DNA from 3 places in the Streptomyces sp. NPDC049040 genome. Region 3 is predicted to be linked to each of the others. Evidence: riboswitches for the same ligand, from Rfam matches in the RefSeq annotation. Region 3 holds a riboswitch; each other region holds the start of a gene.
The links. A riboswitch is a leader RNA that binds a small molecule or an ion and turns the genes downstream of it on or off. The one in region 3 is predicted to bind cyclic di-AMP.
Positions count from the first base shown of each region.

Region 1: linked by a shared signal. The riboswitch ahead of ACGFMP_RS22235 (transglycosylase family protein) and the one ahead of ACGFMP_RS35185 (M23 family metallopeptidase) in region 3 are both predicted to bind cyclic di-AMP.
Region 2: linked by a shared signal. The riboswitch ahead of ACGFMP_RS20740 (NlpC/P60 family protein) and the one ahead of ACGFMP_RS35185 (M23 family metallopeptidase) in region 3 are both predicted to bind cyclic di-AMP.

Region 1 covers NZ_JBICTO010000008.1:236,058-240,821, reverse strand. Annotated here, with positions in the region: gene eno (phosphopyruvate hydratase) at 68-1,348, opposite strand; gene ACGFMP_RS22235 (transglycosylase family protein) at 1,517-2,191, opposite strand; cyclic di-AMP (ydaO/yuaA leader) riboswitch at 2,195-2,418, opposite strand; gene ACGFMP_RS22230 (transglycosylase family protein) at 2,731-3,765, opposite strand; gene ACGFMP_RS22225 (cytochrome P450) at 3,960-4,764, opposite strand, start outside.
Region 2 covers NZ_JBICTO010000007.1:268,693-273,456, forward strand. Annotated here, with positions in the region: gene ACGFMP_RS20730 (sigma-70 family RNA polymerase sigma factor) at 1-733, opposite strand, end outside; gene ACGFMP_RS20735 (SgcJ/EcaC family oxidoreductase) at 730-1,155, opposite strand; gene ACGFMP_RS20740 (NlpC/P60 family protein) at 1,277-2,311, opposite strand; cyclic di-AMP (ydaO/yuaA leader) riboswitch at 2,318-2,475, opposite strand; gene ACGFMP_RS20745 (NlpC/P60 family protein) at 2,627-3,748, opposite strand; gene pcrA (DNA helicase PcrA) at 3,952-4,764, shown strand, end outside.
Region 3 covers NZ_JBICTO010000028.1:38,946-43,709, reverse strand. Annotated here, with positions in the region: gene ACGFMP_RS35195 (DUF4240 domain-containing protein) at 273-938, shown strand; gene ACGFMP_RS35190 (N-acetylmuramoyl-L-alanine amidase) at 963-1,592, opposite strand; cyclic di-AMP (ydaO/yuaA leader) riboswitch at 2,049-2,208, shown strand; gene ACGFMP_RS35185 (M23 family metallopeptidase) at 2,220-3,341, shown strand; gene ACGFMP_RS35180 (MBL fold metallo-hydrolase) at 3,573-4,688, opposite strand; gene ACGFMP_RS35175 (hypothetical protein) at 4,685-4,764, opposite strand, start outside.

The sequences.
Region 1 (4,764 bases), on a different contig from region 3:
ACGGGGACGTACGGACGCCAGGTGCCTCCCCCGCGGCGTCAGCCGCGCCGCGCGGGGCCGTACCGTGTCAGCCCTTGAAGCGCGGGAAGGCACTGCGGCCGGCGTAGACCGCGGCGTCGTCGAGGATCTCCTCGATACGCAGCAGCTGGTTGTACTTCGCGACGCGCTCGGAGCGGGCCGGGGCGCCGGTCTTGATCTGGCCGCAGTTGGTGGCGACGGCCAGGTCGGCGATGGTGACGTCCTCGGTCTCGCCCGAGCGGTGCGACATCATGCACTTGTAGCCGCTGCGCTGCGCCAGCTCGACGGCGTCCAGGGTCTCGGTCAGCGAGCCGATCTGGTTGACCTTCACCAGCAGCGCGTTGGCCGTGGCGTTGTCGATGCCCTTCTGCAGGCGCTCGGGGTTGGTGACGAACAGGTCGTCGCCGACGATCTGCACCTTGCTGCCGAGCTTGTCGGTGAGGACCTTCCAGCCGGACCAGTCGTCCTCGAACAGCGGGTCCTCGATCGAGACCAGCGGGTAGGCCGAGACCAGCTCCTCGTAGTACTCGGTCATCTCCGCGGCCGAGCGCTGCTTGCCCTCGAACTCGTACTTGCCGTCCTTGTAGAACTCGGAGGCGGCGACGTCCAGGGCGAGCGCGATGTCCTGGCCGGGGGTGTAGCCGGCCTGCTTGATCGCCTCGATGATCAGGTCGAGCGCGTCACGGTTGGAGCCGAGATTCGGCGCGAAACCGCCCTCGTCGCCCAGACCCGTGGACAGGCCGCGGGTCTTCAGCACGCCCTTGAGGGTGTGGTAGACCTCGGCGCCCCAGCGCAGCGCCTCGGAGAAGGACTCCGCGCCGATCGGCGCGATCATGAACTCCTGGATGTCGACGTTGGAGTCCGCGTGCGACCCGCCGTTGAGGATGTTCATCATCGGGACCGGCAGCACATGGGCGTTCGGGCCGCCGAGGTAGCGGAAGAGCGGCAGGTCGGACGCCTCGGAGGCGGCGTGCGCGACGGCCAGCGACACGCCGAGGATGGCGTTGGCGCCGAGCGAGGACTTGTCGGGGGTGGCGTCCAGGTCGAACATCGCCTGGTCGATCAGCCGCTGCTCGGTGGCGTCGTAGCCGACGAGCTCGGGGCCGATCTGCTCGATCACGGCGAGGACGGCCTTCTCGACGCCCTTGCCCTGATAGCGGTTCTTGTCGCCGTCGCGGAGTTCGAGGGCCTCGAAGGCACCGGTGGATGCGCCGGACGGTACTGCGGCCCGGCCCGTGCTGCCGTCATCGAGGCCGACCTCGACCTCGACGGTGGGGTTGCCTCGCGAGTCGAGGATTTCCCGGGCTACGACGACGTCGATGGACGGCACGTTGTCTCCTTCAGATGATGTCTTCTCGTCTTTTCCGGGACGAGCCTAACCGCCTCGGGCGCCCGCGCCGGTCCCCGGCCCGGCCCCTGAGACGGAAAACCGGCCGGGCACGCGGCGCCCCGGAGGCGAGCCGCGTACCCGGCCGGTCGGTGAGGTTCAGCCGGACGGTCAGCCGAGGTGCAGCTGCTGGCCCGGGTAGATCAGGTCGGCGTCCTTGACGCTGTCCTTGTTGAGCTCGAAGAGCTTGTGCCAGCCGCCGGCCACGTGGTGGCTCTTGGCGATGCCGGACAGGCTGTCGCCGGACACGACGGTGTAGTCACCCTTGTGGCCGGAGTGCCGCCGCCAGTCCGAAGCGGTGTGCTTGGCGGGCTTGGCGGTGCTCTTGGCGGGGGTGCTCTTCGCCGGGGTGCTCTTCGCCGGGGTGGCGGCCTTGGCCGGCGTGGAGGACGACGAGCCGCCGGGGTTGATGTCGGGCGACGGGCCGCCCGCGGTCAGGCCGCCGGCCGACGCGCAGGACCAGGCGCCGGGGCCCTGGATGGCGAGCAGCTTCTCTGCGGCCGCGATCTGCTGGTCCTTGGTGGCCAGGTCGGCGCGGGGGGCGTACTGCAGGCCGCCGGCCGCTTCCCAGCTGGACTGCGAGAACTGCAGGCCGCCGTAGTAGCCGTTGCCGGTGTTGATCGACCAGTTGCCACCGGACTCGCACTGCGCGACGGCGTCCCAGGTGGCCACGGAAGCGGCCGAGGATGACGTGGCGCCGATCAGCGGCACGGCGATGGCGGTGCCGGCGACACCGGCGAATGTGGCGAATCGGACCATCTTCGAGGCACGACGGTGCTTACCCATGTTTGTGTCCCTCACCGACGCCTACGAGGTCAGCTGTCGGGTTCGGGCGTGAGTTGCCCGGCCTGCACCCCCGTTCGACCTTCGAACGCGGATGCGCGGCTTCACCCCGAGCCGGACCGGTGGCGGCAGGCGTCGCAGCGCAGTGCTGTCCGTGCTGCGCGGCTTGCTGCCTCTGGTCCGGCGGAAGACCGTGGGTCCCCCGCTCCTGCCTGCGGCGCTTTCGCGTCGACTGTTCCCGTGGGCGCGGCGGCAGGACTCGGCGTTCCGCTCCGACGGGGCCCGCTGTGGCGAGCGGTTAGACGTTAAGCACACCGGACCCCGTTGAACAAACACTCGCGTTTCGGGCGCCAACTGCCGCGCGTCATTCGCCGACTGGACGAAGCCGCAGGTCGGAAGGCCGGATTTGAGCAGCGAGCGAGCAGCCGGTCACAGGTTTGGAGAGAGGCTTGTCACATCATCGTGTGACCCGGAAATACCCTACGTCCGTTTTGTCACCGGGCTTGCGCGGTACGGCTGTTCGGCCTTCCGGCGGTCGCGGCTCAGCCGAGACTGAGGATCTGTCCGGGTTTGATGAGGTTTGGATTGTCGCCGATCAGCTGGTGGTTGACGTCGTAGAGCCGGTGCCAGCCACCCGCGACGTCATGGTCGGCCGCGATCCCGGACAGCGAGTCACCCGCGCCGACCTTGTAGGCACCCGATGCCGTATCGGCGCTCGTGTCCGTATTGCCGGTGTTGCCAGTGTCGTTGGCATCCGGGGTGTTCGCGGTGAGCCCGGTGGTTTCGGTACGTGTCGCCCGGTCCGCCGCGGCCAGCGCCTCGTCGGAGGGGCTGTACGGCCGCGCGTGGCGGCCGCTGCCCTCGGTGGGGGTACCCGGGGCCGTGGGGTCGGCCGGGGCGGCGGGAGGGGCGCTCTGGACGGGGGTGCCGGGGTCGGTGGGGGCCGGGGTCGCCGTGCTCGTGCCGGAACCCGTCCCGGTGCCCGCGGTGGTGCCGGTGCCCGTGGCGGGGGTGGTCGGCGTGCCGGCGGCGGGCGGCGCGGTGGTCGTGCCGCCGGTGTCGGCGGGCGTGGACGGCGCCGCGGGGTCGGTCGGGGTGGCCGATGGCGTCCCGGTGTCCGCCGATGTGCCGGGGTCGGCCGCGGTGGGCTCCGGTGTGGCGGTGCCGCCCGGGTCCACATCCGGCTTCCCGGTGTCCTTCAGCAGTCCCGTGCCCTGCTCGCAGCCGGGCCAGGCGTCGGGGCCGAGGTCCGCGAGGATCTTCTCGGCCACGGCTATCTGCTGCGACCGGGAGGCCAGGTCGGGCCGCGGGGCGTACACCGTGCCGCCGTACTGGCTCCAGGTGTCCTGGGTGATGGCGAGGCCGCCGTAGAAGCCGTTGTGGGTGTCGGCGCTCCACAGGCCGCCGGTCTCGCACACGGCGACCTTGTCCCAGGTGCCGGCGTCCGCGGCGTGCGCGGCTCCCGCGCCCGCTCCCAGCAAGGGCAGCGCGAGTCCCGCGCCGGTCGCCGCGACCGTCACCATGGCCGCGGGGGCCTGGCGGGGGCGTCGGTGCCTGCCGTTCCCTGACGAGAGCATGAGGTCGCCTTTCTTCACAGCCTTACGCGCCCGCGCGGCCCGCCGTCGAACGGCAATTGCCGCGCACCGTGGGGACCGGCGCGTCCCGCGAGCCGTGCGTGCCTCGCGTTGACCGCAGAACGTAGCGGTGTTGACCAGGCGATCACAAGTCGATGTAGCGCTCATCACGTCGCGGTCACGGACCTGACGGTCAATCAGTTTCCCTGTGCGGCCGAAGGAGTGAAGGCCACGGGCAGTGTCCGCAGTCCACGCATGATCAGGCCGCCGCGCCGGCGCAGGTCGGCGGGATCCGCGGCGAGCCGCAGGTCCGGCAGCCGGGTGAGCAGCGTCGTGAGCGCGGTCCTGGCCTCCAGACGGGCCAGCGGCGCACCGAGGCAGTAGTGGATGCCGTGCCCGTACCCGAGATGCGGATTGTCGGCCCGCGCGAGGTTTACGGTGTCGGGCGCGGAGAAACGCGCGGGATCGCGGTCCGCGGCCGCGAGTACCACCAGGACCGGGTCGCCGGCCGCGACACGCTGCCCGCCGACGGTCAGCGCGGTCGTCGCGTAGCGCCAGGTGGCCAGCTCCACCGGCCCGTCGTGGCGGAGCAGTTCCTCGACCGCGGTCTCCAGCAGCGCGGTCTCGCCGCGGGCCAGCGACGACTGGAGCTCGGCCCGCGGACCCGGGTGCGTCAGCAGGGTGTGCATCCCGTTGCCGATCAGGTTGACCGTCGTCTCGAAGCCGGCGAAGAGCAGGATGAAGGCCATCGCGGCGGCCTCGTTCTCCGTCAGATGCTCCCCGTGGTCGCTGGCCCTGATCAGACCGGAGATCAGGTCGTCCTGCGCTCCGCCGTCCGCGGCCGGGTCCGCACTCGCGCCCGTGCCCGTGCCGAGCTCCGCGCGCTTGCGGTGGATCAACTCCACCAGATACGCGCGCATCCGCTTGACCGAACGCGCCACACCGCCGCGCGGACCGCCGCCGTGCCGGATCATCATCCCGGCCCAGTCCCTGAAGTCGTCC
Region 2 (4,764 bases), on a different contig from region 3:
CCTCCCCCGAGTACCAGACAGCCGACGGCGGCAGCTCCAGCGTGGCGTCGGCCCGCAACAGCTGCTGCAGGGCGGCCGCGTCCGCGGTCACGAAAGCCTCGACGTAGCGCGCGAGAAGCGCCCTGACCTGCGGTTCGTCCGGCTCGACGATCCGGTCCGCGGCCGGTGCGACCGCCTCGATACGGGCCCGGGCACGCTGTAGGCCGCTCTTGACCGCGACGACGGTGGTGCCGAGCATCTCGGCGACCTCCGCAGCCGGGAAGGCCAGCACCTCGCGCAGCAGCAGCACCGCCCGCTGCCGGGGCGGCAGATACTGGAGGCCGGCGATCAGCGCGAGCCGCAGGTGCTCCCGCGACACCGCGACCGCCTCGGGGCCGTCCGACTCCGCCGTCACCATCGCGTCGGGCAGCGGCTCCAGCCAGCCCGCGTGGCCCTCGGCGGCGACCGGCCCCACGCCCTCGCCCGGTGCGCCGAGCCCCGAGGGCAGCTGGCGCCGCGACCCGTGCCGCAGGGCGGTCAGGCAGGTGTTGGTCGCGATCTGGTACAGCCAGGTCCGCAGCGAGGACCGCCCCTCGAAGCGGCCGTAGGCGCGCCAGGCCCGCAGATACGTCTCCTGCACCAGGTCCTCGGCGTCGTGCACCGAGCCGAGCATCCGGTAGCAGTGCGCCAGCAGTTCGCGGCGGTAGGGCTCGGTGCGCCGGGTGAAGTCGGCTTCCGGCGGCGCGGTGGTCACGACGATTCCGCCGGGCCGATGTGGTTGGCCTCGATGAGCCAGCGGCCGTCGCGCCTGGCAAGGACCCAGGTCACCGTCTCGTGCTGCCCGGACCCGGCTTCGTCCTGCTCCGCCGTGACGGTGGCGCTGCGCGTGCGCACCAGGGCGACGTCCGGGGAGATCAGCCGGATGCGCTCGATCTCGTGGTTGCGCCGGGTGCCGTGCAGCGAGCCGGCGAAGGCGCCGGCCATGACGGTTCCGATCTCCTCCTCGCCCTCCAGCCGGCGGCCGGGCAGGATCACCCACGCCTCTGGCGCGTACCACGCGGTGAATGCGGCCGCGTCACCCGCCTCCCAGGCCCGCGTCATACCGCGGAAGACCTCGCGGACGGCGCGGTCGTGCTCGTGTTGCGCGGCGGCCTGGGGCGTCGTGGTGCTGGTCATGGAGGGCTTCCTCTCGTACCGCTCGGACCTGTCACGGGTATGGACACGGTGCGGCGGCGAAAGGAATCGGTGCGCGAGGAAGGCGTCCCCGTGGACCGGTCGGGCGGGGGCGGCCGGGCGGTCAGGCGACCCGGCGCGCGGTGGCGAAAGGCATCCAGCTCAGCGGGGCGACCTCGACGAACGCGCCGGTGTGCGGGGCGTGCACGATCTGCCCGTTGCCCAGGTAGATGCCCACGTGGGACAGCCCGGAGTAGAAGAAGACCAGGTCGCCGGGTTGCAGATCGGCCTTCGAGACGGGCACGCCCTCCTTGGCCTGGTCGTAGGTGGTCCGGCCGATCTTGACGCCCGCCGCGCGGTAGGCGGCCTGCGTCAGGCCGGAGCAGTCGTACGAGCCGGGGCCCGTGGCGCCGTAGACGTACGGCTTGCCGCGCTGGGCGAGGGCGAAGCTGATCGCGGCGGCGGCGCGGCCGGTCGCGGGGCCCGAGTAGGTGTAGCTCGTCTTGGACGACGAGCCCTTGTTCATGCCGGCGATCTTGGCGCGCTGCTCGGCGGTGAGGCTGTTGAGCAGCTTCTGCGCGGCCGCCAGCTTCGTCTGCACCGTCTTCTTCTGGGTGGCCAGCGTCTTCTGCGCGTTGGTGAGCTGGGTCAGGCTCGCGGTGGCCTGGGCCCGCTGGATCGACGCCTGCTCCTGCTGGATCTGGAAGTTCTTCAGCGCCTCGGTCTGCGTCGTGGACAGCTGGCTGACCATGTGCGACTGGTTGAGGAACTGCTCCGGGTCGGCGGCGAGCAGCAGCTGCACCGTCTGGTCGATGCCGCCGTCGCGGTACTGCTCGCTGGCGAACTGGCCCAGCACCCGGCGGCTGTCGTTCATCTGCTGGGTCTTCCGGGCGACCTGCGTCAGCAGCTGGTTGGTCTTGTCCCGCTGCGTGTCGGTCTGCTCCTTGGCCTGGTCGTAGTTCTGCGTGGCGACCTCGGCCTGCTGGTTCAGGGTGTCGATCTGCGCCTTGACCTCGGTGATGGAGGGCTTGGCGGGCGCCGCGGTCGCGCTCTCGCTGAGCAGGGTGACGGAGGCGATGGCCGCCGCGGTGACACCGACCGCCGCACGGGGGGCGGTCGAGGCGAGTATCCGAGGACGCGGCTTGCGGTGCGACGCCACGAAGGCGACTCCTTCCGTGAACCGCCGACCGGGTTAGCTGACGGGTTCGGGCTGGGAAGGTCGCCCTACGGGCCGGACGCATTGCTGCGTCTGTCCCGATTCACCCCAATGGTGCCTGGTGGGTCCCCGGTTCCGGCCTGGGCCGGATTGAGCGGAGGCGGCGCGGTACCGGCACTTTCACCGGCGGCGAACGCACCACCTAGCGGGATACCGTACTCAACTTGTACGGAGGTTGGGAAGTTTGGATTGCAACGTGAGCGAAATCGCTTTGTGATCTTACGGTTGGTGATCGGGTCGGTGGGGATCCGTGCCGGATCAGTAGGGGCGAACCGCCCCATAGAACGGCATTTCGGTGATCGGTGCGACCTTGACGACCGTTCCCGTGTGCGGAGCGTGGATCATGTTGCCCTCGCCGATGTAGATGCCGACGTGGCTGTGGTCGCTGTAGAAGAAGATCAGGTCGCCAGGTTCGAGGTCCGACTGCGACACCCGGGTGCCCACGCCGACCTGCTCGCCGGTCGTCCGCGGCAACGTGATGCCGGCCGCCTTGTACGCCGCCTGCGTCAGGCCCGAGCAGTCGAAGGACGAGGGGCCGGTCGCGCCCCACACGTAGGGCTTGCCCAGCTGGTCGTGCGCGAAGGCGATGGCCTTGGCCGCCACCGACGAATTCGCCGGGGTCGTGGGCGCCTTCGCGCCGGACTTCGCGGCCGCCTTCGCCGCGGCCGCCGCCTTGGCCTTCTCCTGCGCCGCGATGGCGGCGGCCTTCTTCTTGGCCTCCGCCTCCTGCTTGGCCTGGAGCGCCGCGAGCCGCGCCTTCTCCTGCGCGGTGAGGCTGTTCAGCAGTTGCTGTGCCGCGCCCAGCTTGGTCTGCACATCGGCCTTGGCCGTCCGCAGTTGCGCCTGCTGGGTGGTCAGCGTCGCCAGGCTCTTGGCCGCCTCGATGCGCTGCTGGGTGGCTGCCGCCTGCTGCACCCGGTAGGACTCGACGGCCGTCTTCTGCCGCTTGCCCAGCAGGCTGGTCAGGTGCGACTGGTCGAGCAGCGACTGCGGGTCGGTCGCCATCAGGTAGCGCCCGGTCGAGTCGTCGCCGCCCGAGCGGTACTGCGCCGCCGCGTACTGCCCGAGCACCCGGCGGGAGTCGTTCAGCGCCTGCGTCTTCTGGGCTGCCTGCGCCAGCAGCTTGTTGACGGTGGCGTTCTGCTGTGCGGTCGTCTCCTTGGCCCCGTTGTACTTCTCGGTGGCCACCTCCGCCTGGTGCATCAGCGAGTCGACCTTCGCCTTCACCTCGGCGATCGACGGCTGCGGCGCGGGCGCGGCGGGCGCGGCGCCCGCGGTCTCGGAGAACAGGGTCACGGTGGCCAGCGCGGCCGTCGTCAGCCCCACGGCTGTGCGTGGGGCGGTGAGTATCGCGGTTCGGGCCTTACGGTGTGTCGCCATGCCGGGCGGACTCCTTTCGGACGCTGCCTGGTGCGGCACCGTAGCCGGGCGACGGCACCGCTGGGAAGGGCGGTGTCCGATAGGCCCGATACCTTTTCGTAATCAAGTCGGATTCCCGGCCGCTCGTCACGCAGGGTGGCAACGAGGCCACCCATGAGGAAGCGGGCATCGGTGTCGGTGCGGACGCATAGACTCGGGAGGCGATGAGCAGCCTCTTTGACGACGACTTCCTGCCCGGTCTGCACGTGGCGCCGGAACCGGCCGATCCCGACGCGCCGCCGCCCCCGGAGGACTGGGGATCCGGCAGCGGCCCCGGCGGCGGACGCGACGCGTACTACCGCGACGGCGCCCCGCGCCCCGCCACCGACCCCGCCCAGCTGCTCGAAGGGCTCAACCCCCAGCAGCGCGCGGCCGTGGAGCACGCAGGCGGCCCGCTGCTCATCGTCGCAGGCGCGGGCTCCGGCAAGACCCGGGTCCTCACCCACCGCATCGCCCACCTGCTCTCCGCCCGCGACGTCCACCCCGGCTCGATCCTCGCGATCACCTTCACCAACAAGGCCGCGGGTGAGATGAAGGAGCGGGTCGAGCAACTGGTCGGCCCGCGCGCCAAGGTGATGTGGGTCTCCACCTTCCACAGCGCCTGCGTGCGCATCCTGCGCCGCGAGTCGAAGGTGCTCGGCTTCACCTCGTCGTTCTCGATCTACGACGCCGCCGACTCCAAGCGCCTGATGGCCCTGGTCTGCCGGGACCTCGACCTCGACCCGAAGCAGTACCCGCCGAAGTCCTTCAGCGCGAAGATCTCCAACCTCAAGAACGAGCTCATCGACGAGGAGACCTTCGCCGCGCAGGCCGACGGCGGCGCGTCCCAGGCCGGAGGCTCCGGCGGAGGGTTCGAGCGGAAGCTCGCCGAGGCCTACGCGCTCTACCAGGCGCGGCTGCGCGAGGCCAACGCGCTGGACTTCGACGACATCATCATGACCACCGTCAACCTGCTCCAGGCCTTCCCCGACGTCGCC
Region 3 (4,764 bases):
GACATGACCGGCCGGGCGCGCGACGCCGCCTCGTGACCCGGACGGGCGGTCTGCGGCGCTGGACCTGTTGCCGGTGGGATGGCCGGGGCCCAAGTGGCGCCGCGCGGCGGGCGGGTCGGCGGATGCGCCACGCCATTCCTGCGCCGGGCGGTCCGCCGGGCCCGGCTCCCGCCGGCGGTCCGCGGGACCCAGGGGCCTCCGCTGTGTCCACCAACTGAGCTTTTCGGTAGGGAAATTGGAGCGGCAAGGCGCCCCTGGCATAGTCAGTACCCATGGACACCGACTCCTTCTGGGCCCTCCTTGAGGACTCCCGGCGGCACGGAATCGGCGGCGACAAGCGCGATGTCTGGCTGCGCCACGCGCTCGCCCGGCTGCCCGCCGAAGAGATCGTGGGCTTTCAGGCCTGCCTCGAACTGGCAACCGACGAGGCTTTCACCTGGAATCTCTGGGGGGCGGCGGACCGGATCCACGGCGGCTGGTGTTCCGACGACGCATTCAGATCCTTCCAGCACTGGATGATGGGCCTGGGCCGGGCCGTCTTCGAGGCCGCAGTGAACGACCCCGACGTCCTGGCCTACGCGCCCGACGTCTTCCGGCTGGCCGGTCGCCCCAGAGCCGCCTGGTCCGCCGAGGACCGGCCGGGATGGCCGACCCTCGACACCCTCGGGCTCCAGGCGTACGAGATGGCGACCGGCCCGTCGGACGACTTCGGCGACGCCTTCTACGCCGCAGTACGTGCCGCCCAGCGCCGCGCGGAGGAAGCCGCGGGCCACGGCACCCCGCCGCACGTGCCGTCCGGCGGCCGTGACCCGTCGGGGAGCCGCTGGACCGCACGCGACGAGGAGGAGGCGGCCCGCAATCTGCCCCGGCTCAGCGTCATGTTCCCGCTGGACGACCCCGGCGGGGACGGCGGCGGGGACCCCGGCGGGGGGCGGTGACCGTGAGGGGCAGGACCCGGCCGGTCAGACCCCGTTGACCAGCCGCATGTAGCGCACCCAGTCCCAGTTGGGGCCGGGGTCGGTGTGGTCGGTGCCGGGGACCTGGGAGTGGCCGATGATGTGGTTCCGGTCCTTGGGGATGCCGTACTTGTCGCAGATCTCCGCGGTCAGCGCCGCCGACGCGTGGTAGAGCGCGGTGGTGAAGTAGGACGGCTGGTCCACCCAGCCCTCGTGCTCGATGCCGATGCTGCGGGTGTTGTAGTCCCAGTTGCCCGCGTGCCAGGCGATGTCGCGCTCCCGGACGCACTGGTCGATGGCGCCGTCGGCGGACCGGACGACGTAGTGCGACGCGGCGGCGTGGGCGGGGTTCTGGAAGAGCGAGATGGTGTCGGCGAAGGTCTCCTGGGTCACGTGGATGACCACCAGGTTGACCGGGTAGGCGGACGGCCGGCTGGAGGCGGTGTAGTTGCCGGTGCTGGCCGGCGCCCAGAGGGCTGACGGGTAGTCGACGGCGGCTGCGGGTGTGGCGGCGGCCTGGACGGCGCCTGCGGGCCGGAGGCCGGCGGCCAGGCCCGCGGTGGCGGCGGCGCCGAGGCCGAGGCCGCCGCGGATCAGCGAACGGCGGCTCGGTGGCGCGGGGTTGGTGCGGTCCATCGAGGGCTCCCTGAGGCGTCATGGTGGGGCGGGTGCATGACAAGAACATCGGGCTCGCCCATCGTGCGGTGCCTGTGCGTGGCATGCCAAGCGATTCGCCAATTGGCACAGGACCAGACCACTGGCGCGCCGGTGCCTGCCCTGCGGACATCCCCGCCCGCGCGCCCGTGCGCGCCCGCGCCCTCACCCGCGCCCCCGCCCACCCGTGCCCGCGCCCGCGTCGCTGCGCCCCGCCGTCGTCGGCTCACCGCCCGTAGCCGTGCCGGTTCCGCCGATAACGACTGGCGTACGCTCACATCACCGCCTGGCCACGCCCACTGTCCGGTTCATACGTTCTCGGTACGCCCCGTCCGATTGGTTCCCGTCCCCAACTCTCCCGTTCGGCTTGGAAAACCTCTCCGGCTCTATTAACGTTCGATAACGCAGCGCGGTCGTCATCGCCGCCGTACAGGCGGCACCGTGCGCTTGCCGAATCCCGTCCGCGGGAACCGGGGACCCGCCCTTCCGCTACCGCGGAAGGGGTCCAATGGGGTGAATCGGGCAGCCGTCAGGCCCGTAGGAGACCTTCCTGCTCCGAACCCGTCAGCTAACCCGGTAGGCGAGAGGGAAGGAAAGGAGTGCGCCCCCGTGGCGTCCAACCAGCCTGCCTACGCTCCTGCCCCGGTAGCAGAACCGACCGGGGAGTGGCCCTTCGGGGAGCGGGACGAGCTTCCGCCGTCCGCCGTCCCCGCCGACGGCCCCGCCGCCTCCCCGGCCGACGCCGGATACGACTACGGATCCGAGGCCGCGGGCCTGCGCAGCCAGCTCCGACTTCCCCGGCAGCGGGCCGGATTCCCCGCCCGCGGTGCCGCGGTGGGCTCCGCCGTGCTCGGTATCGCGGCGATGGCCGCGGTCGGCGCCGGTGGAGTGGCCGCGGCCGCCGACGCGCCCCCCGCCGCCCCCATCTCGCTGCCGGACGCACCGGGTTTCCCCGACGCGCTCCCCACGCCCGCCGTCCCGGCCGCTCAGCCGGAAGTCGAGGTCGGCACCCCGTCGTACGACCCCTCCGCTGTCGGCCGGACGGCCGCCGCCGGGGAGACGGGCGAGGACGCGGCCGCGGCCCCGGCCGTGGCCACCGATCCCGGCGAGGCGCTCCGCACCCGCATCATCGACCAGGTCACCCGGCAGCGCGAAGCCGCTGCCAGGGCCGAGCGTGAGGCGGCGGCGAAGGCCGCGGCCGAGCAGGCGGCCAAGGCGGCAGCGGCCCGCAAGGTGCGCGAGCAGGCCGCCGCCGCGAAGGCCGAAGCCGAGGCGAAGGCCAAGGCGGCCGCCGAGGCCGAGGCGAAGGCAGAGGCGGAGCGGCTCGCCCGGCTCGCCGCCTCCTACGTCAAGCCCGTGGCGTCCTACACGCTCACCACCGCCTTCGGCGAGTCCGGCAACATGTGGGCGACCCACACCGGCCAGGACTTCGCCGCCCCCACCGGCACCCCGGTGCACGCCGTCCACAGCGGCACGGTCACCTCGGCGGGCTGGGCCGGCTCGTTCGGCTATCGGGTGGTCCTCCGCCTCGATGACGGCACCGAGCTGTGGTACTGCCACCTGTCGACGATGGTCGCCACGTCCGGCCAGGTCGTCACCGGCGACACGATCGGCCGGGTCGGCGCGACCGGGAACGTACCGGGGCCGCACCTGCACCTCGAAGTACGGCCCGGCGGTGGCGCGCCGGTCGACCCGGTGCCCTGGCTCCACGGTCATGACGTCGCCATCTGAGGCACCCGCGCACCCGCGAGGCGCCCGTCCCCAGGCCCGCTAGGGCCTGCGGAAGCTGTCCACCCGCACCACCCCGCAGGCCTCACGGCCGGCCGCCCCAAGAACAGCCGGCGGCCCCGGCGTACACCCCCCCCGACGCCGGGGCCGTCGGCATGCGGGCCCGAGCCGGCAGGCAGGCCCGCCGATCGCGCAAGGCGGCCGCCCCCCGGCGCTTGCCCGCGGCCGTACCGCTCACCGCGCCGCGATGCCGCTTCCGCCGTTCGAGCCGCTGCTGTCGGCCGGGCCGCCTGCCGAACCGTCGCCGCCGTGCTCGGCCTTCCCGCCGTCCGCATCCCCGCTCGCGTCCGTGTCCCCCTCCGCGTCCGTGTCCCCGTGCTGGGCGAAACCGGCCGCGAAGCCGACCAAGGCCAGCAGGTCGGCCCGATCGGTGGCGCCGTCCAGCGCCCGGTATTCGACTGCGGCGAGGATGGCCATCCGCTCGGGCAGTCCCCAGCTCGGGCGGGGGTCTTCTGCGATCAGCTCGGCGGCGAGCACCGGCAGCGGTCGGCCCGCCTCGTGGCCACGGTGCACGGCGTCCCGCAGCTCCAGCAGGTAGTCGGCGTGACGGCGCAGGTCAGCGGGCGTCATCAGCGGCCCGTGACCGGGCACGATCACCTCGGGGTCGCAGGCAAGGATGCGCTCGCAGGCGCGGTGCACCGACTCCAGGGGGCCGGCCCAGTGCACCGGGTGGTCCTCGTTGAAGACGACGTCGCCCCCGCAGACCACGCCCTCCTCCGGCAGGTGGACGATCAGGTCGCCCGCCGTGTGCGCGGGCCCCACCTCGATCAGCCGCACCGCCACCCCGTCGACATCCAGGTCGAGTTCACCGCTGAAGGTGCGGTTCGGGTGGACTGTGGTCAGCCCGCCGAAGTCGCCGTAGCGCCCGAAGTGCCGCTTCACGTAGGCGCCGAGGGCGGTGTCCGGGTCGCTCCCGGCCACGAGGCCGGCCAGCTCGGCGGGCGCCGGCTCCGCGCACAGGTGCTCGCCGTTCGCCTTGGTGGCGATGATCTCGGCGCCGGGGAAGAGGCCGTTGCCGTACGAGTGGTCGCCGTTGCCATGGGTGTTGACGACCGTGCGCACCTCGGGTCCGGCCGTCGGGCCGTCCCCGAGGGCCGCGACGAGGCGCTGGAGGTGCCGGGTCATGTCGGCGGTGTACGGGGTGTCGACCAGGAGCGCGGCGCCGGATTCCGCGCTCCGCCCGGTCACGACGGCGCAGTTGGCCATGCCCCAGGTCGCATGGCCGTCCGGCAGCCATACGTGGACGTTCGGTGTCAGCGCCCGCAGTGCGTGCGGCAGAGGGAAGCTCATGGTGCCCCATTGTGCTGTCCGATAGGGCAGTCCGCCGTGTCGGCACCCGTGCGGGGGGCGCCGGCGGGGGGTTCCG